Regions from separate parts of the Nocardioides marinquilinus genome, predicted to be linked through region 2. Evidence: predicted binding sites of a transcription regulator. Region 2 holds the regulator's gene; each other region holds the start of a gene.
What was found. The regulator LexA, encoded in region 2, represses DNA repair genes until DNA is damaged. The targets are predictions, from matches to a motif close to TCGAACANNTGTTCGA.
Positions count from the first base shown of each region.

Region 1: recA (recombinase RecA) is a predicted target of LexA. The motif match lies at 4,328-4,343, and genes of this name have one in related genera.
Region 3: ruvC (crossover junction endodeoxyribonuclease RuvC) is a predicted target of LexA. The motif match lies at 3,956-3,971, and genes of this name have one in related genera.
Region 4: ABEA04_RS14840 (SAV_6107 family HEPN domain-containing protein) is a predicted target of LexA. The motif match lies at 4,783-4,798, and genes of this name have one in related genera.

Region 1 is NZ_BAABKG010000003.1:340,020-346,870, forward strand. It holds gene ABEA04_RS12675 (HipA family kinase) at 1-760, opposite strand, end outside; gene ABEA04_RS12680 (PPK2 family polyphosphate kinase) at 757-1,593, opposite strand; gene ABEA04_RS12685 (spermidine synthase) at 1,660-2,445, shown strand; gene ABEA04_RS12690 (regulatory protein RecX) at 2,486-3,142, opposite strand; gene recA (recombinase RecA) at 3,132-4,187, opposite strand; gene ABEA04_RS12700 (sensor histidine kinase) at 4,458-5,609, opposite strand; gene ABEA04_RS12705 (response regulator transcription factor) at 5,602-6,375, opposite strand; gene ABEA04_RS12710 (methyltransferase domain-containing protein) at 6,381-6,833, opposite strand.
Region 2 is NZ_BAABKG010000002.1:397,042-403,892, reverse strand. It holds gene ABEA04_RS07935 (mismatch-specific DNA-glycosylase) at 1-494, opposite strand, end outside; gene ABEA04_RS07930 (NupC/NupG family nucleoside CNT transporter) at 536-1,852, shown strand; gene ABEA04_RS07925 (hypothetical protein) at 1,905-2,234, shown strand; gene ABEA04_RS07920 (hypothetical protein) at 2,368-2,865, shown strand; gene ABEA04_RS07915 (LysM peptidoglycan-binding domain-containing protein) at 3,017-3,406, opposite strand; gene lexA (transcriptional repressor LexA) at 3,647-4,411, shown strand; gene ABEA04_RS07905 (alkaline phosphatase D family protein) at 4,529-6,253, shown strand; gene ABEA04_RS07900 (alkaline phosphatase family protein) at 6,253-6,851, shown strand, end outside.
Region 3 is NZ_BAABKG010000004.1:405,097-411,947, reverse strand. It holds gene secD (protein translocase subunit SecD) at 1-1,124, opposite strand, end outside; gene yajC (preprotein translocase subunit YajC) at 1,126-1,545, opposite strand; gene ruvB (Holliday junction branch migration DNA helicase RuvB) at 1,692-2,729, opposite strand; gene ruvA (Holliday junction branch migration protein RuvA) at 2,797-3,402, opposite strand; gene ruvC (crossover junction endodeoxyribonuclease RuvC) at 3,399-3,917, opposite strand; gene ABEA04_RS17315 (YebC/PmpR family DNA-binding transcriptional regulator) at 4,162-4,935, opposite strand; gene pdxT (pyridoxal 5'-phosphate synthase glutaminase subunit PdxT) at 4,977-5,591, opposite strand; gene ABEA04_RS17305 (hypothetical protein) at 5,614-6,081, opposite strand; gene ABEA04_RS17300 (hypothetical protein) at 6,078-6,728, opposite strand; gene ABEA04_RS17295 (signal peptidase I) at 6,725-6,851, opposite strand, start outside.
Region 4 is NZ_BAABKG010000003.1:776,931-783,781, reverse strand. It holds gene ABEA04_RS14870 (phytoene desaturase family protein) at 1-1,154, opposite strand, end outside; gene ABEA04_RS14865 (P-loop nucleotide/nucleoside kinase family protein) at 1,177-1,674, shown strand; gene ABEA04_RS14860 (hypothetical protein) at 1,671-3,113, opposite strand; gene ABEA04_RS14855 (DUF4126 domain-containing protein) at 3,110-3,727, opposite strand; gene ABEA04_RS14850 (YbaK/EbsC family protein) at 3,737-4,210, opposite strand; gene ABEA04_RS14845 (hypothetical protein) at 4,283-4,747, shown strand; gene ABEA04_RS14840 (SAV_6107 family HEPN domain-containing protein) at 4,871-5,305, shown strand; gene ABEA04_RS14835 (endonuclease I family protein) at 5,385-6,197, shown strand; gene ABEA04_RS14830 (methyltransferase) at 6,391-6,851, shown strand, end outside.

The DNA of each region.
Region 1 (6,851 bases), on a different contig from region 2:
CGAGACGGGCGGTGAGGAAGGCGAGGTAGGCCTGACGGAGGGCCTCGGGGGTCTCGGCGCCCGGGACCGGGTCGAGCCAGGCGTCGGGCACCAGCGACACGACCTCGGCCAGCAGGTCGGTGGTGACGACCTCGGTCAGCCGCCGGTCGACCTGCGCGAGGTCGCCGGCCCGCTCGACGAGCAGGTGGTCGGACGGGTCCCACGGCTGCCCCGCGAAGCGGACGGCACCGCGCTCGACGTCGAGCCCGCCGGTCCAGGCGTGGTGGAAGTACAGGCAGGCGCCGTGGTCGATGACCCACAGGTCGTCGCCCCACAGCAGCAGGTTGGGGTTGCGCCACGACCGGTCGACGTTGGCGCAGAACGCGTCGAGCCACACGACGGTGCCGGCCAGCTCGGCCGTCACCGCCGTCTGCCCGTCGTAGCCGAACGAGCCGGGCAGGAAGTCGCTGCCGAGGTTGTCGCCGACGCTGGCGCGCAGCAGGTCCTGCACCTCCTCGTCGGCCTCGTAGCGGGCGATCTCGGGGTCGAGGTCGAGCACCACCTGACGGGGCGTGAGCAGGCCGAGACGGCGGGCCAGCTCGCCCACCAGCACCTCGGCCACCAGCACCCGGGGACCCTGGCCGGCGCCGCGGAACTTGCACACGTAGGTGCCGAGGTCGTCGCCCTCGACGACGCCGGGCAGGCTGCCGCCCTCGCGCAGCGGCGTGACGTAGCGCGTCACCGCCACCCGCTCGAGCGTGGGGACGCCCGCGCCGCTCACGCCGGCGGCTCGGCGTCGAGCAGCCGCCGCCGCTCGACCTCGGGGTCGAAGTCGGGCGCGGGCCACTGCGGGTCGAGGTCGCGCAGGGCGTCGCGCAGCAGCAGCCCGACGGCGAGGTTGCGGTACCACTTCTTGTCCGACGGGACGACGTGCCACGGCGCCAGCTCGGTGTTCGTGCGCTCGATCGCGAGCTCGTAGGCCTCGCGGTAGGCGCCCCAGTAGCCGCGCTCGTCGACGTCGCCGGGGTTGTACTTCCAGTACTTCGTGGGGTCGTCGAGCCGCGCCAGCAGCCGCTCGCGCTGCTCGTCGGCGCTGACGTGCAGCATGCACTTGACCACCGTGGTGCCGCTCTCGACGAGACGCTGCTCGAAGTCGTTGATGGCCTCGTAGCGGCGCTCGATCTCGTCGTCGGGCGCGAGGTGGCGCACGCGGGCGATCAGCACGTCCTCGTAGTGGGAGCGGTCGAAGACCCCGAGGTAGCCGGGCCCGGGCAGCGCCCGCTCGATGCGCCACAGGAAGTCGTGGCTGCGCTCCTCCTCGCTGGGCGCCTTGAACGAGGTGATGCGCACGCCCTGCGGGTCGACCAGGCCGACGGTGTGGCGCAGCACGCCGCCCTTGCCCGAGGTGTCCATGCCCTGCAGCACCAGCAGCACGCTGCGCCGTCCACCGGAGCGGCCCTCGGCGAACAGCCGCTCCTGGAGGTCGGCGAGCTCGTCGCCCATCTCGGCGAGGGCCGCCTTGCCCTCGCTCTTGCCGCCGTCGAACCCGGGCGCCGCGTCGGTCTCGATCGCGGTCAGGTCGACGGGTCCGGTCGGCACTCTCAACGCATCCACCCGCCCAACCTATGACTGCGGACCGCCGTGCGCGTGCAGCCGCGGCCCACGTGGCATCGTCGGGACGTGCCCGTCGAGATCGTCGCCACCGAGCGCCCCGAGGCGTTCGTCGTGCGCCTCGACGGACGCGATCAGTCGCACGTCGACCTCGCCGACCCCACCCGCCTCGACTTCCCCTACGTGCGGCGCATCGGCGACGTGCTCGACGCGTGCGCGCCCCCCTCGGCCCCGCTGCGTGTGCTGCACGTCGGCGGCGCCGGGCTGACCGTGCCGCGCTACGTGGCCACCACCCGTCCCGGGTCGGCGCAGGTGGTGCTCGAGCCGGACGCCGAGGTCACCGAGCGGGTGCGCGCCGACCTGCCGCTGCCGCGCCGGTCGGGCATCAAGGTGCGGCCGGTGGCCGGACGACCCGGCCTCGCCGCGGTGCGGGACGGCTCGCAGGACGTCGTGGTGGTCGACGCCTTCGCCGGCGGACGCGTGCCCGGCGACCTCGTGACCACCGAGGCGGCCCTCGACCACGCCCGGGTGCTCGCTGCCGAGGGACTGCTGGTTCTCAACCTCGTGGACGTCGCCCCCTTCGCCTGGGCGCGACGCGCGCTGGCCGCCGTGCGCACCGCCCTGCCGGAGGTGCTGGTGACCGCCGAGCCGGCGACGCTGCGGGCGCGGCGCGCGGGCAACCTTCTGGTGGTCGCCTCGCGCGGCACGGTGCCGACGGCCGCGCTGACCGCCCACGTCGCGACCAGCCCGGCGCCGTACCGGGTGCTCGGCCCCGCCGCGGTGAGCGACACCCTCGGCGGCGGCACGCCGTTCACCGACGCCGACGCCGAGGACTCCCCCGCGACCCAGGTCTAGGCACGGTCGGGGCGGGGTGGGGGCGCGGTGCGGGCGCGAGCTAGACCGAGTGCGGCTCCTGCGGCGCCTCGCGGCCCGAGGTGGCCAGCTCGTCGCGGACGACGGCGTAGGCCGTGCCGGGCGGGTAGCCCTTGCGGGCGAGCATGCCGACCAGCCGGCGGGTGGCCGTGGCGTCGTCGACCCGGCTCAGGGTGCGCAGCTTGCGGCGTACCAGCTGCCGGGCCGCCTGCTCCTCCTGCTCGGGGTCGACCTCGTCGAGCACCTCGCGCACCAGCTCGTCGTCGACGCCTTTGCGCCGCAGCTCGTGGCTCAGCGCCCGCCGCGCCAGGCCCTTGGCCTGCTGGCGGCCACTGACCCACGACCGGGCGAACGCCTCGTCGTCGACCAGCCCGACCTCCTCGAAGCGGTCGAGGAGCCGGGTGGCGACGTCGTCGGGCACGCCCTTGGTGGCCAGCTTGTCGGCCAGCTCGCGGCGCGAGCGGGCCCGGCCGGTGAGCTGGTCGAGCAGGATCGTGCGCGCCACCGACTCGGGGTCGGCGTCGGGACCGTCGGCCACCGGGTCGGGCGGCGTCCCGGACGGCCCGGACGCCGGGGCCGCAGCCCCGCGCGTCCAGGCGGCGACGCCGTCGTGGACGTCGCCGCGCCAGCCACCGGCCGAGCCAGCCGAGCCAGCCGAGCCAGCCGGCTCAGAAGTCATCGACGCCGATCGGCTCGTCGGACAGGTCGTTGCGCGGGTCGTCCTCGACCGTGGGCGTCACGCCGAGCTTCTCGAGGATCTTCTTCTCGATCTCGTTGGCGAGGTCGGGGTTGTCGCGCAGGAACGTGCGCGCGTTCTCCTTGCCCTGGCCGAGCTGGTCGCCCTCGTAGGTGTACCAGGCGCCGGCCTTGCGGACGAGGCCCGCCTCGACGCCGACGTCGATCAGGCCGCCCTCGCGGCTGATGCCCTTGCCGTACATGATGTCGAACTCGGCCTGCTTGAACGGCGGGGCGACCTTGTTCTTCACGACCTTGACCCGGGTGCGGTTGCCGACCATGTCGGTGCCGTCCTTCAGGGTCTCGATGCGGCGCACGTCGAGGCGCACCGAGGAGTAGAACTTCAGCGCCCGGCCACCGGTGGTGGTCTCGGGCGAGCCGAACATGACGCCGATCTTCTCGCGCAGCTGGTTGATGAAGATGGCCGTGGTGCCCGAGCTGTTGAGGGCACCGGTCATCTTGCGCAGCGCCTGGCTCATCAGTCGCGCCTGGAGGCCGACGTGGCTGTCGCCCATCTCGCCCTCGATCTCGGCGCGCGGCACGAGCGCGGCCACCGAGTCGATGACGACGAGGTCGAGCGCGCCGGAGCGGACGAGCATGTCGGCGATCTCGAGCGCCTGCTCACCGGAGTCGGGCTGGGAGACCAGCAGCGCGTCGGTGTCGACGCCGAGCGCCTTGGCGTAGTCGGGGTCGAGGGCGTGCTCGGCGTCGATGAAGGCCACGATGCCGCCGGCGGCCTGGGCGTTGGCCACGGCGTGCAGCGCGACCGTGGTCTTGCCGCTGGACTCGGGGCCGTAGATCTCGACCACGCGGCCACGCGGCAGCCCGCCGAGGCCGAGGGCGACGTCGAGGGCGATGGCCCCGGTGGGGATGACCTCGAGGGGGGCGCGGGTCTCTTCGCCGAGCCGCATCACCGACCCCTTGCCGAACTGCTTCTCGATGTTGAGGAGCGCCGCGTCGAGCGCCTTGTCGCGGTCTGCACCAGCCATGGTTCTGCCTGCCTTCGTGTCTGTCGGGTTCACGTGCTGCGGGACGCTAGACGCGACCACCGACATCGCGCTCGGCTTGTCGCCGAGCCTGTGGATGACCGTGGTGGGGAAGCGTGCGCCGGAACAGCACCCAACCTAGGCCGAACACGTGTTCGAAGCATCCCGACACGCCGCCGGACGTCGCGGACCGGCCGCGAGGACCCCCATGACGACCCCCGTGACGACCGCGTGGCGACCCCGTGACGACCCCGTGACGACCCCGTGACGACCTCAGTCGGACGCCGGCAGCCGCACCGAGAACCGGCACCCACCGGGCACGTTGGCGACCGCCACGCGGCCGTGGTGGGCCTCGACGATGCCCTTGACGATGGCCAGGCCCAGACCGGCCCGCGCCCCGCCGGGCTCGGGCGGACGACCCGCCGCGCCCGCGGCCACCGGCTCCGGCGTCCGGGCCTGCGAGCCGGTCCACGCCACGTCGAAGACGCGCGCGAGGTCGGCGTCGTCGATGCCGCCGCAGCCGTCGGCCACGCTCAGCTCGACGGTGCCCGAGGCCGCCTGGCCGCGGATCTCGACCGCCTCGCCGGGCCGCGTGTGCCGCACCGCGTTGGCCACCAGGTTCGACAGCACCCGCGTCAGCCCGGCGGGGTCGGCGCGGACGACGAGCCCCGGCTCGACCGAGCCGCGCACCGCCACCCCGCGCGCCCGCGCGACCGGCTCGGCCGCGGCGATCGCCTCGCTGACGAGGTCGTCGAGCGGCAGCGGCTCCGGCTCGTGCGGCAGGACGCCGGCGTGGATGCGGGAGAGCTCGAAGAGGTCGTCGACCATGCGCGAGAGCCGGTCGACGTCGGTGCGGATCTGGGCGTGGTAGCGCGCCGGGTCGGCGGCCACGCCGTCCTCGAGCGCCTCGGCCATCGCGCGGAGGCCGGCGAGCGGCGTCCGCAGGTCGTGGGAGACCCACGAGACCAGCTCGCGGCGGGCGGTCTCGACGCGCAGCTCGCGGGCGCGCGACTCCTCCAGCCGCACCTGCATGTCGTGCAGCTCGGCGGCGAGGGCGCGCAGCTCGGCCGGGCCACCGGGGGGTGCCTCGAACCGCTCCCCCTGCCCGACGCGCCGCACGCCGGCGCGCAGCGACGCCGAGAACCGCGTCAGCGCCGCCGACAGCGCCAGGGCGACGACGATCGCGATGACCGCGGCCACCACGGTGACGAGCGTGACGACGTCGAGGTCGTGGTCGGAGAGCAGCATCCGCTGGGCGACGGCCAGCACGCCGCCGAGCACGCACAGCACGGCGACGACGGCGACGAGGCCCAGCTGCCAGCGCAGCGAGCGGCTGCGCAGCGCGACCCCGGCGCCGAGCCCGAGGGCGCCGACGACGACGGCGGCGATGGCAGCGACGACGACGATCTCGACGGTGTCACTCATCGGGCGGCCCGTGCGGAGGGGCAGGGTCGGCAGGGTCGGCAGGGTTGCCGGCCTCGGCGGGGCCGGCGGCTGCCGGCTCCCAGCGGTAGCCCACGCCCCACACCGTCACCAGCCGCGTCGGCGTGGCCGGCTCGGCCTCGATCTTCTCGCGCAGCCGCCGCACGTGCACCGTGACGGTCGACTGGTCGCCGTGGGTCCAGCCCCACACCTGCTCGAGCAGCTCGTCGCGGCGGTAGGCGACGCCGGGGTGGGCCATGAGGTGGCGCAGCAGGTCGAACTCGCGGCCGGTCAGCGCCAGCGGCTCGCCGCCGCGCAGCGCCTCGCGCCGCACCCCGTCGACCACCAGGTCGCCGTCGCGGACGACGTCCGGCAGCGCCCCGGCACCGGACGACGACGGCGCCCGCCGCAGCAGCGACTCGACCCGCAGCACCAGCTCGCGCGGGCTGAACGGCTTGGTGAGGTAGTCGTCGGCGCCGAGCTCGAGCCCACCGACGCGGGCCTCGACCCCGGCGAGCGCGCTGAGCATGATGATCGGCACGTTCTTGACCTCGCCCGCCGCGGCGCGCAGCCGGGTGCAGGTCTCGCGGCCGTCGATGCCCGGCATCATCACGTCGAGCACGACGAGGTCGGCGGGGCGGGTGCGCATGGCGGCGAGCGCGGCGCCGCCGTCCCTGGCCTCCTCGACCTCGTGGCCGGCGGCCCGTAGGTAGGACACGACGACCTCGCGCACCGTCGGGTCGTCGTCCACCACCAGCACACGCGCCATGGCGCTCATCCTGCCGCTCCGTCCGTCGACTCCGCGAGCACGAGACAGAACCGTGACCCGTGTCGACCGGCGTGGACGACGCGCAGCCCGGCCGCACGGGCCGGGCCGGCGAGGTCGTCGGGGTCGGTGCCCGGCCCCACCTCGACCACGCAGCGCCCCCGCGGGTCGAGCAGCCGCCGCACCCGCCGCAGCAGCGCCTCGGGGTCGTCGCCGATGGCGAGGCTGCCGTCGGTGAGCAGCGCGGTGTGCCAGCGGCCCTGGCCCGGCACGTCGGCGAAGACGTCGCGCCGCAGCGCCGAGCCGCCGCGGTCGACCGTCGAGACCACCGCGGCCGGGCTGACGTCGATGCCGAGGGCCACGTGGCCGCGGCGGGTCAGCTCCGCGACGAGGCCGCCCGGGCCGCACCCCACGTGGAGCGTCGGCCCGCAGCACAGGTCGAGGATGGCGTCGTCGTCCATAGGTGCTCCCGACGGTAG
Region 2 (6,851 bases):
GACCTGCCGCACAGCTGGGCCAGGTCGACCCACCACTCCAGCCGGGTCGGGCGGCCGTCGTAGTCGCGACGGCGGTTGGCGCCGCTCATGCCGGGCAGCACGTAGACCGGTGCGCCGGCGAGGTCCCACCCGGCGACGCCGAGGCCCGGACGACGGTGGCCGAGGTGCCGCGCGACGACGGCCGCGACGGTCTTGCTGGTGAAGGCCAACCACTCCGGCTCCCAGGCGCGCACCTTCTCGGCCAGCGCGTCGACCTCGTACCACTCGGGGTCGCGGTGGCGCACCAGGTCGGTCATCGCCAGGCCGTGCTCGACCAGGCGGTGGTCGTCCTCGGGCCGCAGCCGGGGCGTGAAGCCGCTCTGGTGCAGGCAGAGCCACAGCTCGTTGCCGGGCGTCTCGTAGTAGTGGTCGCGGGTGCAGGCGTTCTCGGCACCGGCCATGCCGCAGAAGACGACCTGCGGCGCGTCGCCGGCGATGTCGGGCAGCACCTCCACGAACCTCACCTTGCCAGGTGGACCGCGGGGTGGGGGCCCTGGTGAGACTGCAGCCCATGGAGTGGCTGGAGGGGCTGCGCGGCGTCCTCGGCCTGGCGGTGCTGCTGGCCGTCGCCTGGGCGCTCTCGCGCAGCCGGCGCAGCGTCGCGTGGCGCACCGTCGGGGTCGCGCTGGCGCTGCAGGTCGGGTTCGCGCTGCTCGTGCTGCGCTGGGGCCCGGGCGAGGACGCGCTCGGCTGGGTCAGCGACCGCGTCGAGTCGCTCATCGGCTACGCCGGCGAGGGGACGGCGTTCGTCTTCGGCCCGCTGCTCGAGGTGGGGGGTGAGAACCAGACGATCTTCGCGCTGCAGGTGCTGCCGGTCATCGTCTTCCTGGGCGCCCTGGTGGGCCTGCTCTACTACCTGCGCGTCATCCAGTGGGCCACGTTCATCGTCGGCGGCGCGCTCTCGAAGCTGCTCGGCGTCGGCAAGGTCGAGTCGCTCTACGCCTCCACGGTGATCTTCCTCGGCCAGAGCGAGGCGCCGCTGATGGTGCAGGGCTACCTGCACCGGCTGCGGCAAGGCCAGCTGTTCACGATCATGTCGGCCGGCTTCGCCGCCGCGGCCGGCTCCACGCTGGTCGGCTACTCGCTGCTCGGCGCGCCGCTGGAGTACCTGCTCGCCGCGACGGTCATGAACGCCCCGGCCTCGCTGCTGATCGCCAAGCTGATGTGGCCGGACGACGCCCCCGAGCTGCCCCTCGACCGGCGCCCGGACGACGCACCCCCGGCCGACCGCGCCGCCCAACCGGAGGATGAGCCGGAGGAGGAGCCCGACGTCCGCGACGTGCGCGACGAGGAGTCGGCCAACCTCATCGACGCGCTCGGCCGCGGCGCCATGGCCGGCGGGAGGATCGCGGTCACCGTGCTGGCCCTGCTCATCGCGTTCGTGGCGGTGGTCGCGCTGGCCAACGGCATCCTCGGCGCGGTGGGCGGCTGGTTCGGCGTCGACGACCTCACCTTCGAGCGCATCCTCGGCTGGGCGGTCTCGCCGCTGGCCTGGCTGCTCGGCGTCCCGTGGTCGGAGGCCTCGCAGGCCGGGTCGTGGATCGGCCAGAAGACGGTGCTCAACGAGTTCGTGGCCTACGCCGACTTCGGACCCTCGGTCGGCGACCTCTCCCCCGTCACCGTCGCCGTGGTCACCTTCGCGCTCGCCGGGTTCGCCAACTTCTCCTCGATCGCCATCCAGATCGGCACCATCGGCTCGCTCGCGCCCGACCGGCGCGCCGAGGTCGCACGGCTCGGCCTGCGGGCCCTGCTGGCCGGCAGCCTGGCGAACCTCGCCAACGCCGCCATCGCGGGCGTCGTCATCTCGTTGTAGAGCTGGGCCGTCGGCGGCACGCCGTTCGGCCCGATCCCGCACAATGTGCCCTGTGGCGGGAGGCAAGCGGGCGGGTGCGCGCCCGAAGCGGCGGTTGCGCCCCGGCCTGCTCGTGCTCGCCCTCGGCGTCACCGCGGCGGTGGTGGCGTGGGGCTACCTGGTCCTCGCCGCCATCGACTTCGGCGCCACCGCCCGCGGCGGTGACGACGACGCCTGGTGGTTCCTCGGCCTGGCCTCGCTCGGGGCGGTCGCGTGCCTGTTCCTGGCCCTGCTGCTGCTCGCCCGGATCGCCCGCGCGATCGGCCTGACCCGACCGCCCGAGCGGGACGACGCGGCGTCGTCGACGCCGTCCGCGCCCGGCGGCCGGCGCGCCGCCCGCTGACCCCCGCGGGGGATTCTCTGCGCGATCGGCCCCACGACGGCCCGCACTGACCTAGCCTGCGGGGATCGACCGGCGCCGACCGCCCGCCGGCAGACCCCGGGAGCACGTCGTGGGCAGGAAGCACCAGGTCGCGGTGACGGAGGCCTCCGTCGACGGCGAGACCTACCGCACCACCTGCACCTGCACGTGCGGCTGGCGCGGGGAGTCCTCGGCCACCGGTGAGGCGCCGGCGCTGGCCGCGGCGGCCCGGGTGCGCGTCGACCACCTGCTCGACGCCCACCCCCGCCAGGCCCCCATCGGGTTCCTGCGGCCGCGGGCGGCGGCGCGCTATCGCCATCCCCGCTCGATCAGCGCACCCCACCAGCGGGGCAAGCGGGTGCAGCGCCACGTGGCCTGCGCCTGCGGGTGGACGGCGTCCGCGCGGGCCGGCAGCAACCGCGGCGCCGCGCGCGTGGCCCGGCGCCGCCACACCAACCACGTGACGCTGCAGACCGGCCGGACGCCGTTGCGCGACTACGCGGTGATGGTGGCCGTGGTGCTCGGCGCGGGTGCGGTGCTGGTGGCGATGTTCGCCGTGGCCATGCAGGCCAGCGGGGCCGAGCTCGGCGACCTCGCCTCGTTCCTGGAGTGAGCCGGGCCGGGGACGACCCGGGGACGAATGCGGGGCGGCGCCGTCTTCCCGCGGCGCCGCCCCGACTTCCCCGTGCCCGTCGTCCCCGGGGTCGAGGCGGGGACGACGGCGTGTGTGGCCCGGCCGGCAGGGAATCGCCGGCCGGGACGGCTCAGGAGGCCGGCACCTGCAGCCGCTGGCCGGCGGCGAGGCTCACCGAGTCGAGGTCGTTGAGCTCGACGAGGTGCTGCATGGTGTCGCGGACGTCGCCCTCGACCGCACCGTCGGCGACCAGCTCGGAGGCGAGGCCCCACAGGGTCTCGCCCGGCGCGACCACGACCGTCTCGGTGGCCTCGGGCTGCTCGGTGGCGACCGAGCCCGCGGCGAAGACCAGGCCGATGGCGGCCAGCGCCAGCAGGGTCGCGGCCACCACGGCGAGCCGGCCGCGCCGCGTGAGGCGGTAGACCGGAGCCGGCCGGGTGGGCCGGGTGGGCCGGGTGGAGCGGCTGGCCGGCACGGGGCGGGCGGTGGCGACCGGGCGGGTGGCGTAGGTGGTGCTCATCGGGACTCCTGGGGAAGGGGAAGGGCGTCGATGCGATGTCTAGCGGTGGCCACCGACAACGCCCGCGGACAGCGGGAGGCGGCGGCTTCGCTCACACGTTCGATCGAACACATGAGCGAGACTAGATCAGGTGTTCGAACGTCGCAACCCCTCGTCGTCCGGTCCCGCGGGCCACGACGGCGCGACACGCCGTTCGAACACGTGTTTGAACTCGGGGCGCTTCGGTGAGAACCTGACCGCATGCCGAAGTCCCCGTCCACCTCCTCCGGCCAGCCCGACCGGTCCGCCCCCTCCCGTCGCCGGCAGGTCGCCGAGCTGCCCGACGGCCCGGCCGACGCCACCGGCCTCACGCCGCGCCAGCAGCGGGTGCTGGGCACCATCAAGGACAGCATCGAGCAGCGCGGCTACCCGCCGAGCATGCGCGAGATCGGCGAGGCCGTCGGCCTCACCAGCACCTCCAGCGTCGCGCACCAGCTGCGGGTGCTGGAGTCCAAGGGCTTCCTCAAGCGCGACCACAACCGCCCCCGCGCCCTCGAGGTGTTCCTGCCCGAGGTGATGGCCGCACGCCGCACCCTCGGCCACGCCGACGAGACCGGCATCGACGAGACCGGCATCGGCGATGCCGTCCCGGCCCCCACGAACGTGCCGCTGCTCGGCCGCATCGCCGCCGGCGGGCCGATCCTGGCCGAGGAGCGCTACGACGACGTCTTCCCGCTGCCCAAGCAGCTGGTCGGCGAGGGCGAGCTGTTCCTGCTCGAGGTCTCCGGCGAGTCGATGGTCGACGCCGCGATCTGCCACGGCGACTACGTCGTCATCCGCAAGGAGCAGACCGCCCGCGACGGCGAGATCGTCGCGGCGCTGATCGACGGCGAGGCCACCGTCAAGACGCTGCAGCGCAAGGACGGGCACGTCTGGCTCATGCCGCACAACGCCGCCTTCGACCCGATCGACGGCACCGACGCCACCATCCTCGGCATCGTCACCGCGGTGCTGCGCAAGGTCTGAACCGCTCGAACGTGCGACCAGCACGGCCGACGCCCCGCGCCGACGTCCAGGTGAACACCGGACGACGGCTCGGGGCGTTCGCATGACCCGGGCGTGCTCCGGTCGTTGAATGCGGACGTGAGCCACCTCCCACCGCTCCCCCGCCTGCGCCGCCGGGCGGTGATCGCCGGTGGCGCCGCAGGCACCGTCGGCACCGTCGGCACCGTCGCCGCCAGCGGCGCCGTCGAGCCGCTCGACGCCGCCGCCCTCGAGCCGTCCCCCGAGGGACGCCGCCTGTTCCGCCACGGCGTCGCCTCCGGCGACCCGATGCCCACCCGCGTGGTGCTCTGGACGCGCGTCACCCCCACCGAGGCCAGCCGGCCCGGCTCGGGCCGCGGGCCGGTGGTCGAGGTGACGTGGGAGGTCGCCCGCGACGCCCGGTTCCGACGTGTCGTGCGCCGCGGCACCGTCACGACCGGTCCCGACCGCGACCACACCGTCAAGGTCGACGCCCGCGGGCTGCGTCCGGCGACGTCGTACCACTACCGCTTCACGCTGCGCGGCCACCACAGCCGCGTCGGCCGCACCCGCACCGCGCCCGGTGCCACCGCGACGCCGCGCCGCGTGCGCTTCGGCGTCGTCTCGTGCAGCAACTGGCAGGCCGGGTTCTTCGCCGCCTACCGCGGCCTGGCCCGCCGTGACGACCTGGACGCCGTGCTGCACCTCGGCGACTACCTCTACGAGTACGGCCCGGGCGGCTACGGCGAGGGGCCCGACGAGGTCGACGTCCGCCGCCACGACCCCGCGCACGAGATCGTGAGCCTGGCCGACTACCGGCGCCGGCACGCGCAGTACAAGACCGACCCCGACCTGCAGGACGCCCACGCCCGCCACCCCTGGATCGTCACCTGGGACGACCACGAGGTCGCCAACGACCAGTGGGCCGGCGGCGCGGAGAACCACCAGCCCGGCGAGGGCGGCTACCGCAGGCGCCGCGCCCACGCCCACCGCGCCTACGACGAGTGGATGCCGGTACGCCTCGACTCCACCGCGCGACTCGGCGACGGCACCCGGCTCTACCGGCGGCTGCGGTTCGGCCGCCTGGCCGAGATCAGCATGCTCGACCTGCGCACCTACCGCTCCGAGCAGGTCGAGACCGCCGCGCCGACGCCGGTGCCGGCCGCCGAGGCCGAGGTCAGCGACCCCGACCGCACCATCACCGGCACCGCGCAACGACGCTGGCTACAGCGCTCGCTGGCCCGGCGCGGCTCGCTGTGGAAGGTGGTCGGCAACCCGGTGATGGTCACGCCGGTGACCTTCGGCCAGCTGCCGCGCGAGATCACCGACGCCGTCAACGCCGCCACCGGCGTGGTGCCCGACGACGGCTTCCCCTACAACGTCGACCAATGGGACGGCTACACCGCCGACCGGCGCCGGGTGCTGCGCTTCATCGCCGACCACCAGGTGCAGAACGCGTTGTTCGTCACCGGCGACATCCACTCCGCGTGGGCGGCCGAGGTGCCCTTCGACGTCGGCGCCTACCCGCTGCGGGGCGCCGGCGCGGTCGAGTTCGTGTGCAGCTCGGTCACCTCGAACAACCTCAAGGACATCACCGGCTCTCCGCGCCGCACCACGAGCCTGGCGGTGGAGGCCGCCATCCTGGCCGAGAACCCGCACATCAAGTACCTCAACTTCGACGACCACGGGTTCTGCGTGCTCGACCTGACCGCGCGGCGGGCGCAGATGGACTGGTACGTCATCGGCGAGCGCTCCGACCGGCACACCCGCATCCGCCACGACCGCTCCTTCGCCACCCGCGTCGGCAGCAACCGGGTCGTCGAGGTCGACGGGCCGGTGCGCTGATGTGCGGCGAGACCCCCGGGGCGGGCCCGGGCGCGTTCGAGCGCGGCGCCGCCGACCTCGTCACCGGACGCCGCACCCTGCTGCAGGCGGGCGGCGCCGGCCTGGCGTTCTCCACCGCGGCGGCGCTGGCGCCCGCGCCGGCCTCCGCGGCCGCGCGCACCCGGCGCCGGGCCTACGTGCTCGTCGTCGACGGCTGCCTGCCCGGCGAGGTGGACGACGTCCACACACCGCACCTCGCGGCGCTGCGCGACGGCGGACTGCACCACCCGACGGCGCTGTCGATGCCGGTGATGGAGACCATCCCGAACCACGTGATGATGATGACCGGCGTGCGGCCCGACCGCTCGGGCGTGCCGGCCAACGCCGTCTACGACCGCCGGCGGCGCGCCGTCCGCGACCTCGACCGGCCGCGCGACCTGCAGGCCGACACCGTCATCGAGCGGGCGAACCGGCAGGGGCTGCGCACCGGCACGGTGCTGAGCAAGGAGTACCTCTACGGCATCTTCGGGGGCCGGGCGACGGCACGCTGGGAGCCCCGGCCGATCATCCCGGTCTCGGGCCACGCGCCCGACGAGTTCACGATCCTGGCCGCCACGAC
Region 3 (6,851 bases), on a different contig from region 2:
ACGTCCTGGCCCTCACCGCCGATGTCGAGGGTGACCGCGTAGTTGACCTCGTTCTGCGGGATGCCGTAGCTGGCGCCCTCGAGGTCGGTGCCGGCGATGACCGACGGCGAGAGCAGGTACTTCACGGCCGGGGCCGGGTTGTCGCCGCTGTCCTCCTGGGCCGAGCACGAGACCAGCGGAGCGGTCGGGTCGTCGACCGGCTGCGGCGGCAGTGCCTCGAACTCCTCGGGCGAGATGCCCGGCGGCGCGGTCTCGACCTTGGTGATCCCACCGTCGGGGCTGCACTGGTAGGAGGAGAAGGCGTTGTAGTCGGCGAGCGAGTAGCCGCCGTTCATGAAGGCGATCGCGTCGTCGAGCGGCACCACGGCGGTCTCGTCGAACGACTCGGGCAGGTCGCTGTCGGCCGTCGGGCTCTCGGTGGGCGTGCCCGGCTCGGTCGACGCGCCGTCGCTCGGGACGTCGGTGGCCCCGTCCGTGGCGCCGTCGGTCGCCCCGTCGGTGGTGGCGCCGTCGGTGGGCTCGTCGGTGGCCGCGGCCTGGGCCGGCTGGTCGGCGGACCCGAAGCCCGGGGCGACGCGGTTGGCGGTGCCCGACTGCTCCTCGGCCGGCGCGCTCTGGTCGGCACTGGGGGCGTCGGCACTGGGGGCGTCGGCACTGGGCGCGTCGGCGCTGGGCGCGTCGGTGGACTGCGGGTCGGGCTCGGCCGTCTGCGGGATGCCGCTCGGCGGGACGCCCTGGTCGGGGGCCGGCGGCTGGCACGGACGGAAGTCGGAGCAGGCCACGAGCCGGAACCGCAGCTGGGCCTGGCGCTGCACGGTCTCGACGAGGTCGCGGCGCTGGCTGCCGGGGATCTCGACGACGATGATGTTGCCGCCCTGCGTGACCACCTCGGCCTCGGCGACGCCCGAGCCGTTGACGCGCTGGTCGATGATGCCGCGGGCCTCGTCGAGGTTGTCGCCGCTCGGGTCGCCCTTGGCCACCAGCGTGATGCGGGTGCCGCCCTGCAGGTCGAGGCCCAGCTCGGGCTTCCAGGACCCCGCGAGGGCCACGAGGCCGTAGAGCAGCGCGGTGCCGAGCAGGAAGACGATCAGCGTGCGGCCCGGCGCCTGCTTGCGCTTCGCCATCTCAGTTCTCCTCCGGGCCGGACGTCGGCCGCTTGCGCAGCAGCGACGACTCCTCGGCCGGGTCGGTGTGGTGGGTGTGGTCGGTCTGATCGAGCTGGTCGAGCTGCTCGAGCCCGTCGGTCTGCTCGGACTGGTCGGTCGGGTCGATCGCCCCGGGCTCGTCGTCGCGCAGGACGCGGCCGATCGCCGCGCGCAGCACGCCGACGACCACGCCGGTGGCGATCTCGATGTCCACCCGGTCCTCGTGGAGGGCCACGACGCGGCCGAACAGGCCGGAGGCCAGCATCACCTCGTCACCGACCTCGACCGAGGACTGCAGCCGCTGCTGCTCACGCGCTCGCCGGGCCTGCGGCCGGATGAGCAGGAGCCAGAAGAGGAGCAGGATGGCCAAGATGGGCAGCAGCCCGACAAGCCCTTCCACGAACACAGACCCTTCGATGTCGAGGTGGAGGAGATGGTCCGGTGGGGGGTGACGGCGCACGTGCAGCGCCGGGACCGGACAACCGGGGCAGTCTAGCCAGGGGTGTGGTCTCGCCCACGAATCCGGACTACCTCCCCGACCAACGCTCAGGCCTCGAACAGGGTTCCCCCGGGCTCGGATCGGGGCGCGGCGAGACCGAGGTGGGCCCAGGCGGCCGGGGTCGCCACGCGACCCCGCGGCGTCCGGGCCAGGAAGCCGGTGCGCACCAGGAACGGCTCGGCGACCTCCTCGACGGTCTCGCGCTCCTCGCCGACGGCGACCGCCAGCGTGGCCGCGCCGACGGGACCGCCGCCGAAGCGGCGGCAGAGCGCGTCGAGGACGGCGCGGTCGAGGCGGTCGAGGCCCAGCACGTCGACCTCGTAGAGGTCGAGGGTGGCGTGGGCGACGTCGAGGGTGACGACGCCGTCGGCGCGCACCTGGGCGAAGTCGCGGACCCGGCGCAGCAGCCGGTTGGCGATGCGCGGGGTTCCGCGTGAGCGCCCGGCGATCTCGGCGGCGCCGTCGTCGGTGATGCGGACGCCGAGCAGCCCGGCCGAGCGGCGCACGATCAGCTCGAGCTCGGTCGGCTCGTAGAACTCGAGGTGGGCGGTGAAGCCGAAGCGGTCGCGCAGCGGCCCCGGCAGCAGGCCGGCACGGGTGGTGGCGCCGACGAGGGTGAACGGCGGGATCTCGAGCGGGATGGCGGTGGCGCCGGGGCCCTTGCCGATGACCACGTCGACCCGGAAGTCCTCCATCGCCAGGTAGAGCATCTCCTCGGCCGGTCGCGACATGCGGTGGATCTCGTCGACGAAGAGCACGTCGTCCTCGTTGAGCCCGGAGAGGATGGCGGCGAGGTCGCCGGCGTGGGTGATGGCCGGGCCGCTGGTCAGGCGCAGCGGCGCGCTCAGCTCGGCGGCGATGATCATGGCCAGCGTGGTCTTGCCCAGGCCGGGCGGGCCGGAGAGCAGCACGTGGTCGGGCGCGCGGCCCCTCCCCCGGGCGGCCTCGAGCACCAGGCCGAGCTGCTCGCGCACCCGCGCCTGCCCGACGACCTCGTCGAGGGTGCGTGGGCGCAGCGCGGCCTCGATGGCGCGCTCGTCGCCCTCGGCCTCGGCGGTGACCGCGGACGCCGAGAGCTCGCGCAGGTGCGCCTCCTCGGCGGCGTCGAGCTGGTCGGGCTGGGCGGGGTGGTCGTGCTCGCTCACGCCTGGCTCACGCCTTGCTCAGCCGCTGCAGCGCGGCGCGCAGCAGGGCACCGACGTCGGGCGCGGCGCCGTCGGCCTCGGGCATGCCCGCGACGGCGTCGACCGCGCGGTCGGCGTCCTTGGCGCCCCAGCCGAGCCCGGTGAGGGCCTGGTGCACCTGGTCGCGCCACGGCGCGACCGCGGGCGGCGCGGCGGCCAGGCGACCACCGACGGGCGCGCCGATGCGGTCCTTGAGCTCGAGGATGATGCGCTGGGCGCCCTTCTGGCCGATGCCCGGCACCCGCGTGAGCGCCTTGACGTCGTCGGAGGCGATGGCACGGCGCAGGTCGTCGGGGGCGAGCACCGCGACGATGGCCTGCGCCACCTTCGGGCCGACGCCGGACGCCGTCTGCACCAGCTCGAAGATCGCCTTCTCGTCGTCGTCGACGAAGCCGAACAGGGTGAGGGAGTCCTCGCGCACCACCATGCTGGTGGGCAGCGTGGCGGTCTGGCCCGTGCGGAGCGTGGCGAGCGTGCCGGGGGTGCACATCAGCTCGAGGCCCACGCCGCCGACGACGAGCGTGGCGCTGGTGACGCCGACGGCCGCGACCTCGCCGCGCACGAAGGCGATCACCGGCGGCCCCCCGCGCGGGAGGCGGCCAGGGCGGCGTCGATGCGGGCCTGCGCCCCGCCGCGCCAGATGTGGGTGATGGCGAGCGCCAGCGCGTCGGCGGCGTCCGCCGGCTTGGGCGGTGCGTCGAGCCGCAGGATGCGCGTGATCATCGCGCCCACCTGTGCCTTGGCCGCGCGGCCGCTGCCGGAGACGGCGGCCTTGACCTCGCTGGGGGTGTGCAGCGCGACCGGCAGGCCGCGGCGGGCGGCGCACACGAGCGCGATGCCGCTGGCCTGGGCGGTGCCCATGATGGTGCTGGAGTCGGAGCGTGCGAAGACCCGCTCGACCGCGACGGCGTCGGGCCGGTGCTCGTCGAGCCAGGCGTCGATGCCGCGCTCGATGGTGACCAGCCGCTGGGCCGTGGGGACGTCGGCGGAGGTGCGCAGCACGTTGACGTCGACCAGCCGCAGCGGCCGGCCGACGTCACCCTCGACCACCCCCATGCCGCACCGCGTCAGCCCGGGGTCGATGCCCAGCACCCGCACGTCGTCGCTCCTTCGCCCCGGCCAGTCGGTCGAACGTCTGTTCGGGAGACACGCTAGAGGCTGCGTGCCGGCGGGACGGGGTGCGACACGCGCGTGGTGGCCCTTCGACGAGCTCAGGGTCCGTGTGGATGGCTGGCTCTGCGTGCGAGGGCCGGTGGTCTCGAGGCCCGTCGCCGCGGCGCCTCGCACCTCGACCATCGTCCACCCCACGCGGCCACGGCCGGGCCCCGGGACGTCAGGCGTCGGCGCCTTCGAGCTCGGCCATGATCTCGTCGGTGACGTCGTAGTTGGCGTAGACGTTCTGCACGTCGTCGAGGTCCTCGAGGGCGTCGACGAGGCGGAACAGCTTGGCGGCGCCGTCCTTGTCGAGGGCGATCTTGTTGTCGGGGACGAACGAGGCCTCGGCGGAGTCGTAGTCGATGCCGGCGGCCTGCAGCGCGGTGCGTACGGCGACGAGGTCGGTGGCCTCGGAGACCACCTCGAACGCACCGCCCACGTCGGCGACGTCGTCGGCGCCGGCCTCGAGCGTGGCCTCGAGGACGTCGTCCTCGCCGACGGTGCGGCCCTCCTGCTCGGACGGCACGAGCACGACGCCCTTGCGGTTGAACAGGAACGAGACCGAGCCCGGGTCGGCGAGCGAGCCGCCGTTGCGGGTCATGGCGGTGCGCACCTCCATGGCGGCACGGTTCTTGTTGTCGGTGAGGCACTCGATGAGCAGCGCGACGCCGGCCGGGCCGTAGCCCTCGTACATGATCGTCTGGTAGTCGGCGCCGCCGGTCTCGGCGCCGGAGCCGCGCTTGACCGCGCGGTCGATGTTGTCGTTGGGCACCGAGCTCTTCTTCGCCTTCTGGATGGCGTCGTAGAGCGTCGGGTTGCCACCGGGGTCGCCGCCGCCCATGCGGGCCGCGACCTCGACGTTCTTGATCAGCTTGGCGAACATCTTGCCGCGCTTGGCGTCGATGAGCGCCTTCTTGTGCTTGGTGGTCGCCCATTTGGAGTGGCCGGACATGGGTTCCTCTTCCAACTCGTCTCGCGTCGGCGCCTGCCGCGTCACGCGTGGTGGGTCACCAGCTCGCGGAACAGCGCGTGGATCCGGGGGTCGTCACCGACCTCGGGGTGGAAGGACGTCGCCATCAGCGCGCCCTGCCGCACCATGACGATCCTATCGGTGCGCTCGTCGCGGGCCAGCACCTCGACGTCCGGGCCGGCCTCCTCGACCCACGGGGCGCGGATGAAGACGCCGTGCACGGGCCGGTCGAGGCCGGCCACGCGCACCGGCCCCTCGAAGGAGTCGACCTGGCGGCCGAAGGCGTTGCGGCGCACGGTGACGTCGAGCCCGCCGATGGTCTCCTGGCCCGCGGCGGCGTCGAGCAGCCGGTCGGCGAGCAGGATCATCCCGGCGCAGGTGCCGAGCGCGGGCAGTCCCCCGGCGACGGCGGCGCGCAGCGGCTCGAGCAGCTCGAAGGTGCGGGCGAGCCGCACGATGGTCGTCGACTCGCCGCCGGGCAGCACGAGACCGTCGACGGCGTCCAGCTCGGCCGGACGCCGCACGGTGACGGCTCGGACGCCGAGCCCCTCGAGCGCGGTGACGTGCTCGCGGACGTCGCCCTGCAGCGCCAGGACGCCGATGGTCGGGCTCGACGTGGCGGGGCGGGGCGGTGGCACCGCGCGATCGTAGGGCCGCGGCTCAGACGTGACCACAGCGCACGGCCAGGCCGACGACCAGCACGCCCGCGTGGCGCACCGGCGTGACCGTCGCCGTGGCCGCGACCCAGGTGGGGCGCAGCGCGAGCCGCGCCCGCACCTCGACGTCGTACTGCTGGCCGCCGGAGAGCAGCCCCGGCGCCACGTCGAGGGTGACCATGCCGCCGGCCGGGGTGGCGGTGCCGGCCGTGCCGGTGGCGACGACGACCCCGGTGGCGGTGTGCCGCACGGCGTAGGCGTAGTCGTAGCGGACGTCGGTCTTGACCCACTGGATGCGCGCCACGGTGAGGACGTCGGTGCAGGTCGGCTGCGCCTGGGAGACCACCGTGTGGGCGCCCAGCGCTCCCCCGGTGGCTGCGGTCTCGTCGGTGAAGGCCGCCGAGGTGCCGGGGACGGCACCGAGCAGGGCCAGCAGACCCGCCGCCACGCCGGACGCGAGCACCGCTCTCACGAGGTCGCCTGCGCGCCCGTCAGGTCGAGCACGACGGCGCCGCGCTTGCCCTGGTTGGCGTTGGTCGCGTCGGTCGCCAGCCCGACGACCGCGCACACCCGGTCGAGCGCGCCGGGCGCGACCCGCCGGGCGGCGGTGACCAGCGCGGCGGCCGAGGTGCCGACCGCGCGCACCGGGCCGAGCGCCGTCCCGGTGCAGGACTCCTCGACCGGGTAGGTCGTGTCGACGGCGGTGCGGGTGCCCTCGAACAGCTGCACGGTGACGGGGTCGCCGGTGAAGGTCCAGGCGGGGGTCGCGCCCTGGCGGGCCGTGGCGCTCCAGCTCATCGGCGGGGAGCCCACGTTGCGCACGGTGAGCTCGAAGGCCCGGCGCTCGCCGGGGCTCAGCCCGCTCCAGGTGATCGCCGCGGCGTCGAACGCGGTGCCGAGCCCGACGGCGCCGGTGGCGCCGCCCTCGGCCGCGAGCTGCAGGTCCATCGAGCCGGCGGTGAGCGTCCCGGTCGTGGCGGCCGAGCCGTCGCTCCACGCCGCGAGCGTGCCGGGCAGCTGCACGCAGGCGAGCACGGCCAGCACCAGCGCGGCGAGGCCGAGCCCGGTGCGGTGCCCGCGCCCGGTCCCGGACGACGCGCGGTGGCGCCCGGCGGTCATGGCCGCCCCGCCGTCGCACGGCGCCGCGGCTCCGCGGCCCGGTGCCCGCCGTCCCGCCGGTCGCGCCGGTCGCGCGCGGCGCCGGCGAACATCGTCACCGCGTAGCCCGACAGCATCACCACG
Region 4 (6,851 bases), on a different contig from region 2:
TGGGGCGAGCCGCCCCACGCCTGCACCAGCTCGCGCGGCGAGCGGTCGACGCGCACGGCGACGCGCTCGCGGACGTCGAGCCCGGCGCGGGCGAGCACGAGCAGCGGGTCCTCGGTGAGGCGGCCGCGGCCGTGCACGGTCCAGGCCGCGCCGCCCTCGGGGGCGACCCCGCCGGGACGCACCACCAGCATCGGGTCGCCGTGCAGCACCGTCTCGTGCTCGAGCGTCGTCGCGCCCGCGGTGAGGCCGAGGTGGGTCACCACCGGCGGCATGGCCGGCATGGTCCGCTCCACGAACGGCGCCAGGGCGGGCAGCCGGCGCGGGTCGACCGCGCACACGACGACCTCGGCCGGCACCTCCTCGCCGGACGCCGTCCGCACGGCCACCGCGCGGCCACCGCGCACCACGACGTCGGCCACCGGCGTCGCAGTCCGCACCTCGACCCCGCGGGTGCCGAGGCGGGTCACCAGCAGGTCGCGCAGCCGGGCGGTGCCGCCGTCGTCCGCGGGCACCGTCCACACGCCGAAGCACTGCTCGAGCCAGGCGACCACGCCGGCCCACGCCGGCACGTCGCGCGGGTCGTGCCCGTCGGCGACGAACGGGTGCGCGGCGACCGCGGCCGGCCGGTCGTCGCGGAACGCCCTGCGCAGCCGCTTGCGGAGCGTCTCGCGACCCTCGAGCAGCGACGAGACCTCGCGGGGCAGCGCCTCCGGCGTCCACGGCTGCTCGAAGTAGTGCTGGCGCAGCACGTCCCACACCGGGGCGTAGGCGGCCACGTGGGCGTCCCACTGCCGGCCGAGCCCCGGCGCGAGCGCGTCGAAGGCCTCCACCTGCGCCCGCCGCGAGGTCGGCAGCCGCACCGACGTGCCGTCGACGAACCGGTGCTCGCGGGCCACCTCGAGCGGCGTCAGGTCGCCGCCGAGCTCGTTCTCCAGCGGCCGGCCCGACTTGCGGAACAGGTCGCGCACCACCGCCGGCACCAGCAGCGACGTCGCCGCGGCGTCCCAGGCGTACCCCTCGGCCTCGACCCGGGTCAGCGCCCCGCCGAGCTCGCCCGAGGCCTCCAGCAGGACGACGTCGTGCCCCAGCTTGGCCAGCCGGACGGCGCAGGCCAGCCCGCCGTACCCGCCGCCGACCACCGCCACCCGCGCCACGCCCGGACCCTACGGTGTGCGCGTGGGCACGGGACCGGCACGGGGCGGGCGGGTGCTGCTCGTGTGCGGGCTGCCCGGCGCCGGCAAGACCACGCTCGCCCGGCGCCTCGAGGTCGAGCGCGGGGGAGTGCTGCTGTGCCCCGACGACTGGCTCGTCGCGCTCGGCCTCGACCCCCTCGACGCCCGCCCCCGGCGGCGGTTCGAGCGCGAGCTGTGGCGGCACGCGCTGCGGCTGGCCGGACGCGGGCTGGTGGTCGTCGTCGAGCTGGGCGGCTGGACCCGCCCCGACCGCCGCCGTCTGCGCGAGGAGGCGCACCGGGCCGGCGTCCCGATCGAGCTGCACGCGCTCGACGTCCCGTTCGAGGAGCGGTGGCGCCGGGTCGAACGGCGCAACGCCGAGCCCGGCGCCGTCGTGGTCGGCCGCGACGAGCTGGCGGGCTTCGAGCGGTGGTGGCAGCCGCCGGACGACGACGAGCGGGCCGCCTTCGACCCGGCGCCGGGCGGCGGAGCGGGCGGCTAGCGCAGGTCGGGCGCCGCCTCGAGCGCCCCGAACCCGGTGCCGTGCTCGCGGTCGAGCAGGTCGAGCAGCGCGACGTTCAGCGGGGCGAGCCGTTGGCCCGGGGTGAGCAGGGCGCACGGGTCGAGCTTGGCGAAGAAGCCCACGGGGGTGTCGGCCGCGACGAGCGTGGTGCCGGTGGCGGCGCCGTCGGGCGCGGGCTCGAGCCGTCCGTCGACGAGCACGACGTCGTGCTCCACGTCGCCGCCGAGCGAGACGCCCTGACCGACGGCCCGCGGCGCGCCGACCCGCTCGGCGTCGAGCAGGGGCACGACCGACTCGAGATCGGCCGCGCCGAGCCCGGGGTCGAGCCCGGCTACGAGGTGGTCCTGCAGCAGCTGGAAGAGCGCCGGGTCGACGTCGGCCAGCGTGGTCAGCCCGGCGCTGAAGCGGGAGTTCAGCTCGGTGGGCCGGAAGCCGTCGGCGGTGAGCACGCCGTCGATGCCGAACCCGCCGCGGTAGCCGTGCGCCTCGGCCAGGTGGGCCCCCACCCGGCGGACGGCGGCGCGCATCGACTCGCGGTCGGCGGGCGGAGGGTCCCACCAGGTCGACAGCCCGCCGTAGACGAAGCGCCGCTCGCCGGGGTGGCGCAGGATCGCGAGCTCGACGGGCCGCAGGGCCGCGGTGCCCCCGGGCCCGTCGTCCACCACGATCCCGTGCACCGAGCACGGCACCCCGTCGAGGAACGGCATCACCCGCACGCGGTCGCAGCGCGGTGCGAAGAACGCGAACGCGGCGGCGCGGCCGTCGGCGCCGTCGGCGCCACCCGCGCCTGTGCCGACCCACTGCACGAAGTTGCCGCCCCCGTTGAGGCCGTCGCGGGCGTCGCCGCTCCACACCGCGCCGAGCGGGCCGGCGAGCTCGGCGGTCGCCGCCTCGAGCGCCTCCAGCCCCGCCGAGACCTCGCAGACCCGCGACGGCACCCGGGCCACGCCGGCGGCGTCCCAGACCCGGTCGGCGAGCAGCTTGTCCTCCAGCGCCAGCCATGCGCGCGGCCGTCCGCCGGTCACCCACCGGCCCCACAGCGGCTCGTCGGAGGCCACGAACGGCGTGGTGCGCCAGATCGCCTCGCGCGCGGGGTCGAAGGCGTCGATCGCGGCGACCACCGCCGCGGGCAGGTCGCGGGTGGCCCGGTCGAGCACCCGCACCTCCTCGGTCATCGACGAGGTGGGCGGCAGCTCGACGTCGACCACCGTGCAGTCCTGCGGCGCCGGCACCGCGCCGACGCCCCGCCCGGTGGCCAGCACCAGCACCGGGCAGCCGAGCGCCCGCAGCCGCGCCACCAGCGGGGTGAACCCGGCCAGGACGCCGGGGCCGAGCACGACCGGCCGGCCGGCGTAGAGCCCACCGAGCCGCTGGACGACGTCCGCCCGCGCGGTGGGGTCGGCGAGGTCGACGCTCACCGGCGCTCGACGTCGCGACCGCTTGCGCGTCGCTCGCGCCAGGCCCGGAACCGCCGCCAGCCGCGCCGCACGAGCTTGATGCTGAGCACGAGCAGCACCAGGCCGAGCACCAGCAGCACGGCCGCGACCGACGCCGCCGCCACCGGGTGCCGGATCGCGAAGGCCACCAGCACCAGCACCACGACGTCCTCGACGACACTGGCGGTGATGTTGGTGACCGGCTCGGGCGAGGTGTTGATGGCCAGCCGGGTGCCCGACTTGACGACGTGCGAGACCAGCGCCGTGCCCCCGCCGACCGCGGCGTTGAGCGCCTGGCCCAGGGAGTCGGCGTCGCCGGCGAGCAGGACGCCGATGACCGCGCCCGCCGTGGGACGGATGACGGTGCTGATCGCGTCCCACGTGCTGTCGACCAGCGGGATCTTGTCGGCGACGAACTCGACGACGTAGAGGAGGCCGGCGACGGCCAGCACGTCCCAGCGGGCGAGGACGTCGGGCACCTCGCCCACCACGCTGTCGGCGCCGAGCCGGTCGCCGAGGCCCAGCACCAGGACGACGAGGTAGGCGTTGACCCCGCTGGCCCAGCCGCTGGTGAAGGTGAGTGCGAGGGAGTCCACCGGCGGGCCCTACTCGACCTCGACGACGGTGGCGCCGGTGAGCGCGCGCAGCTCGTCGAAGGTGGTGGAGAAGACCGCGGCGGGGTGGCCGGCGGCGGCCCAGACGACGGGGTGCCGCTCGAGCCAGGGGTCGAGGTAGGTCGGCACGGGGGAGGGGTGGGCGAGGGGAGAGACCCCGCCGATGACCTGGCCGGTGTGGTCGCGCACGAACTCGGGGCTCGCGCGCCGCAGCCGGGGGACGCCGACGCGCGCCGCGGTGGCCGTGGTGTCGACGCGGTGGGCGCCCGAGGTGAGCACGAGCACGGGGTCGCCGTCGGCGTCGAAGAGCAGGCTGTTGGCGATGGCGCCCGGCTCGCAGCCGAGCGCGGCGGCGGCCAGTGCCGCGGTGTGCACCGAGTCGGGCAGAATGACGACCTCTCCGGTGCCGCCGAGGCGAGCGTGCTCCTCTCGGAACCGGGTGATCGACGGGTGCTCGGTCGGCATGGCCCGACCCTAGTGACCCCGGCTGACAGGCGGCCTCCGGGCCGAGCGGGCGAGAGGGGCGGGAGGGACGCTGTGAGCGGGAGCGATGACGTGCTCGACCGGCCGACGTCGGTCACGCGCGCGGTGCAGCTGGTCTGGCTGCTCGTGCTGCTGGCGCTGGCGGGCACCGTGCTCGCGGTGGTCTTCGACGACGAGCTGCTGCGCGCCTCCGGCGCCGCCGGCACGACGGCCGACGACACCCGGGTGCCGCCCTCCCTCGCCCCGGTGGCGGTGGTGCTCTACGTGGTGGTGGTCTCGCTGCTGCTCGTGCTGCTCTCGTTCGTCCTCGACGGCCACAACTGGGCGCGGCACTGCCTGGCCGCGGCGGTCGGGCTGCTCGGCGTCGGCACCGTCGCCGTGCTGGTCACCGGGCCGCCGCTCGCGGTCGTCGTCGGGGGCGTGGTGACCCTCGTGGTCGACGCGCTGGTCGTCCGCCAGCTCTACCGGCCCGCCACCGCGGCGTACGTCGGCGCGGGGGCGACGCGCGTCTCGTCCTAGCCGTTGTCGGTGGTGGCCTGTAGCGTTCGTGGTGTTCGAACGCGTGTTCGAACACCCGGCGGGGCCGCCTCGACCCCGGCCCCGCCGGGCCGCGGGAGCACGAGGCGGGTCGAGGGAGACGCCATGATGCTGCCGGCCACCACCCACAGCTACCTCGACCGCGCGGCCGAGTCGCTGAGCGAAGCCGTCGCCGCCGCCGGGCCCCACGAGGCGGCCGCGCGCTACGCCTACGCCCACGTCGCCGCCCTGCGGGCGGCCGCGGCGCTGCTGGCGGCCCGGGCGCGCCCGGCCCCGGCCCGACGGCGTCCGCAGCGCAACGCCTGGGTGCTGCTCGCCGAGGTGGCGCCCGAGCTGGGCGAGTGGGCCTCGTTCTTCGCCGCCGGCGCCTCCAAGCGCGCCGCCGCCGAGGCCGGCTCCACCCGCGCCGTCACCGCCCGCGAGGCCGACGACCTCGTGCGCGACGCCGACCGCTTCCTCGCCGTCGTCGAGCAGACCCTCGGCCTGGTGCCGCACGCCGCGGCCGACGCCGTCGACGAGCCGTTCCGTCGGGTGGGGTGAGGCGGCCGCCGTCGGTCCGCACCGAGCGCAAGGGATTCCCTGGTCGCCGCGGAGCCGGCGCCGCGCGAGGGTCGTCGCCATGACTCCCCATCACCGTCCCCGTCCCCGACCCCGAGGGCGCCGCCGGCTGGCCGCGGGCCTCCTCGCCCTCGCGCCGGTGCTCGCGCTGGCGCCGGCCGGTCCGACGTCCCCGGCCTCGGCCGAGCCGCCCGCCGGCTACTACGACTCCGCCGAGGGCCTCACCGGCGCCGCGCTGGAGGCCGAGCTGCACGACATCGTCTCCGCCGGGGTGACCACGCTCACCTACTCCGAGGTGTGGGACGGCCTGCAGCAGACCGACGCCGACCCCGACGACCCCTCGAGCGTCGTGCTGTTCTACCAGGGCACCGCGCACCCGGCGTCCGACCACGGCGGGGGCGTCGACCAGTGGAACCGCGAGCACCTCTGGGCGCAGTCGCACGGCGACTTCGGCACCTCGCCCGGCCCGGGCACCGACCTGCACCACCTGCGGCCGACCGACGTCACGGTCAACTCCGCGCGCGGCAACCTCGACTTCGACGAGGGCGGCACCGAGAACGCCGAGGCGCCCGGCAACTACCGCGACGGCGACTCCTGGGAGCCGCGCGACGCCGACAAGGGCGACGTCGCGCGCGCCATCCTCTACATGTCGATGCGCTACGAGGGCGACGACGGGTGGCCCGACCTCGAGGTCGACGACGCCACCGGCGGCTCGGGCCCGCGCCACGGCCGGCTCTCCACCCTGCTGGGGTGGAACGCAGCCGACCCGCCCAGCGCCTTCGAGCAGCACCGCAACGACGTCGTCTTCGAGCTGCAGGGCAACCGCAACCCGTTCATCGACCACCCCGAGTGGGCCGACGAGATCTGGGGCTGAGGCTCGGTGCCGCCGCCCGGGTGAGCGCCGCGGGCGGGACGGCGGCACGGCGGCCGGAGGCCGGCCGTCACCCGGTCCGCCGGTTGCCGGGCGCTCGCGCGGCGTCCTAGCATGGGGTGAATCGAACAGACGTTCGATGCCGCGCGAGGAGGGTGGTGCCGGGTCGGATGCGCCACGCCCTAGGGTTCAGGCCATGGCCGCCAGCGAGCGCCGGGCCTCGCCCCGCACCGCCGTGGTGTGGGACGTGCTCGAACCGCTGCTGGCCGGCGACCGCCCGCTCGACGTCGTCGACATCGGGGGCGGCACCGGCACCTCCGCCGTCCGGGTCGCGGCCGCCGGTCACCGCGTCACCGTCGTCGACCCCAGCCCCGACGCCCTCGCCGCGCTCGACCGCCGCGCCCGCGAGGCCGGCGTCGAGGTGGTGGGCCGCCAGGGCGACCTCGGCGACCTGCTCGCCGTCGGCGGGGCGGCCGTGGCCGACGGGGCCGACCTGGTGCTGTGCCACGGCGTCCTCGAGGTCGTCGACGACCCCGCCGCCGCGCTGGCCACGCTGCGCGAGGTGCTGCGTCCCGGCGGGCACCTCAGCCTCCTCCTCGCCCAGCGCCACGCCGCGGTGGTCGCCCGCGCCGTCGCCGGCCACTTCGGCCAGGCCCT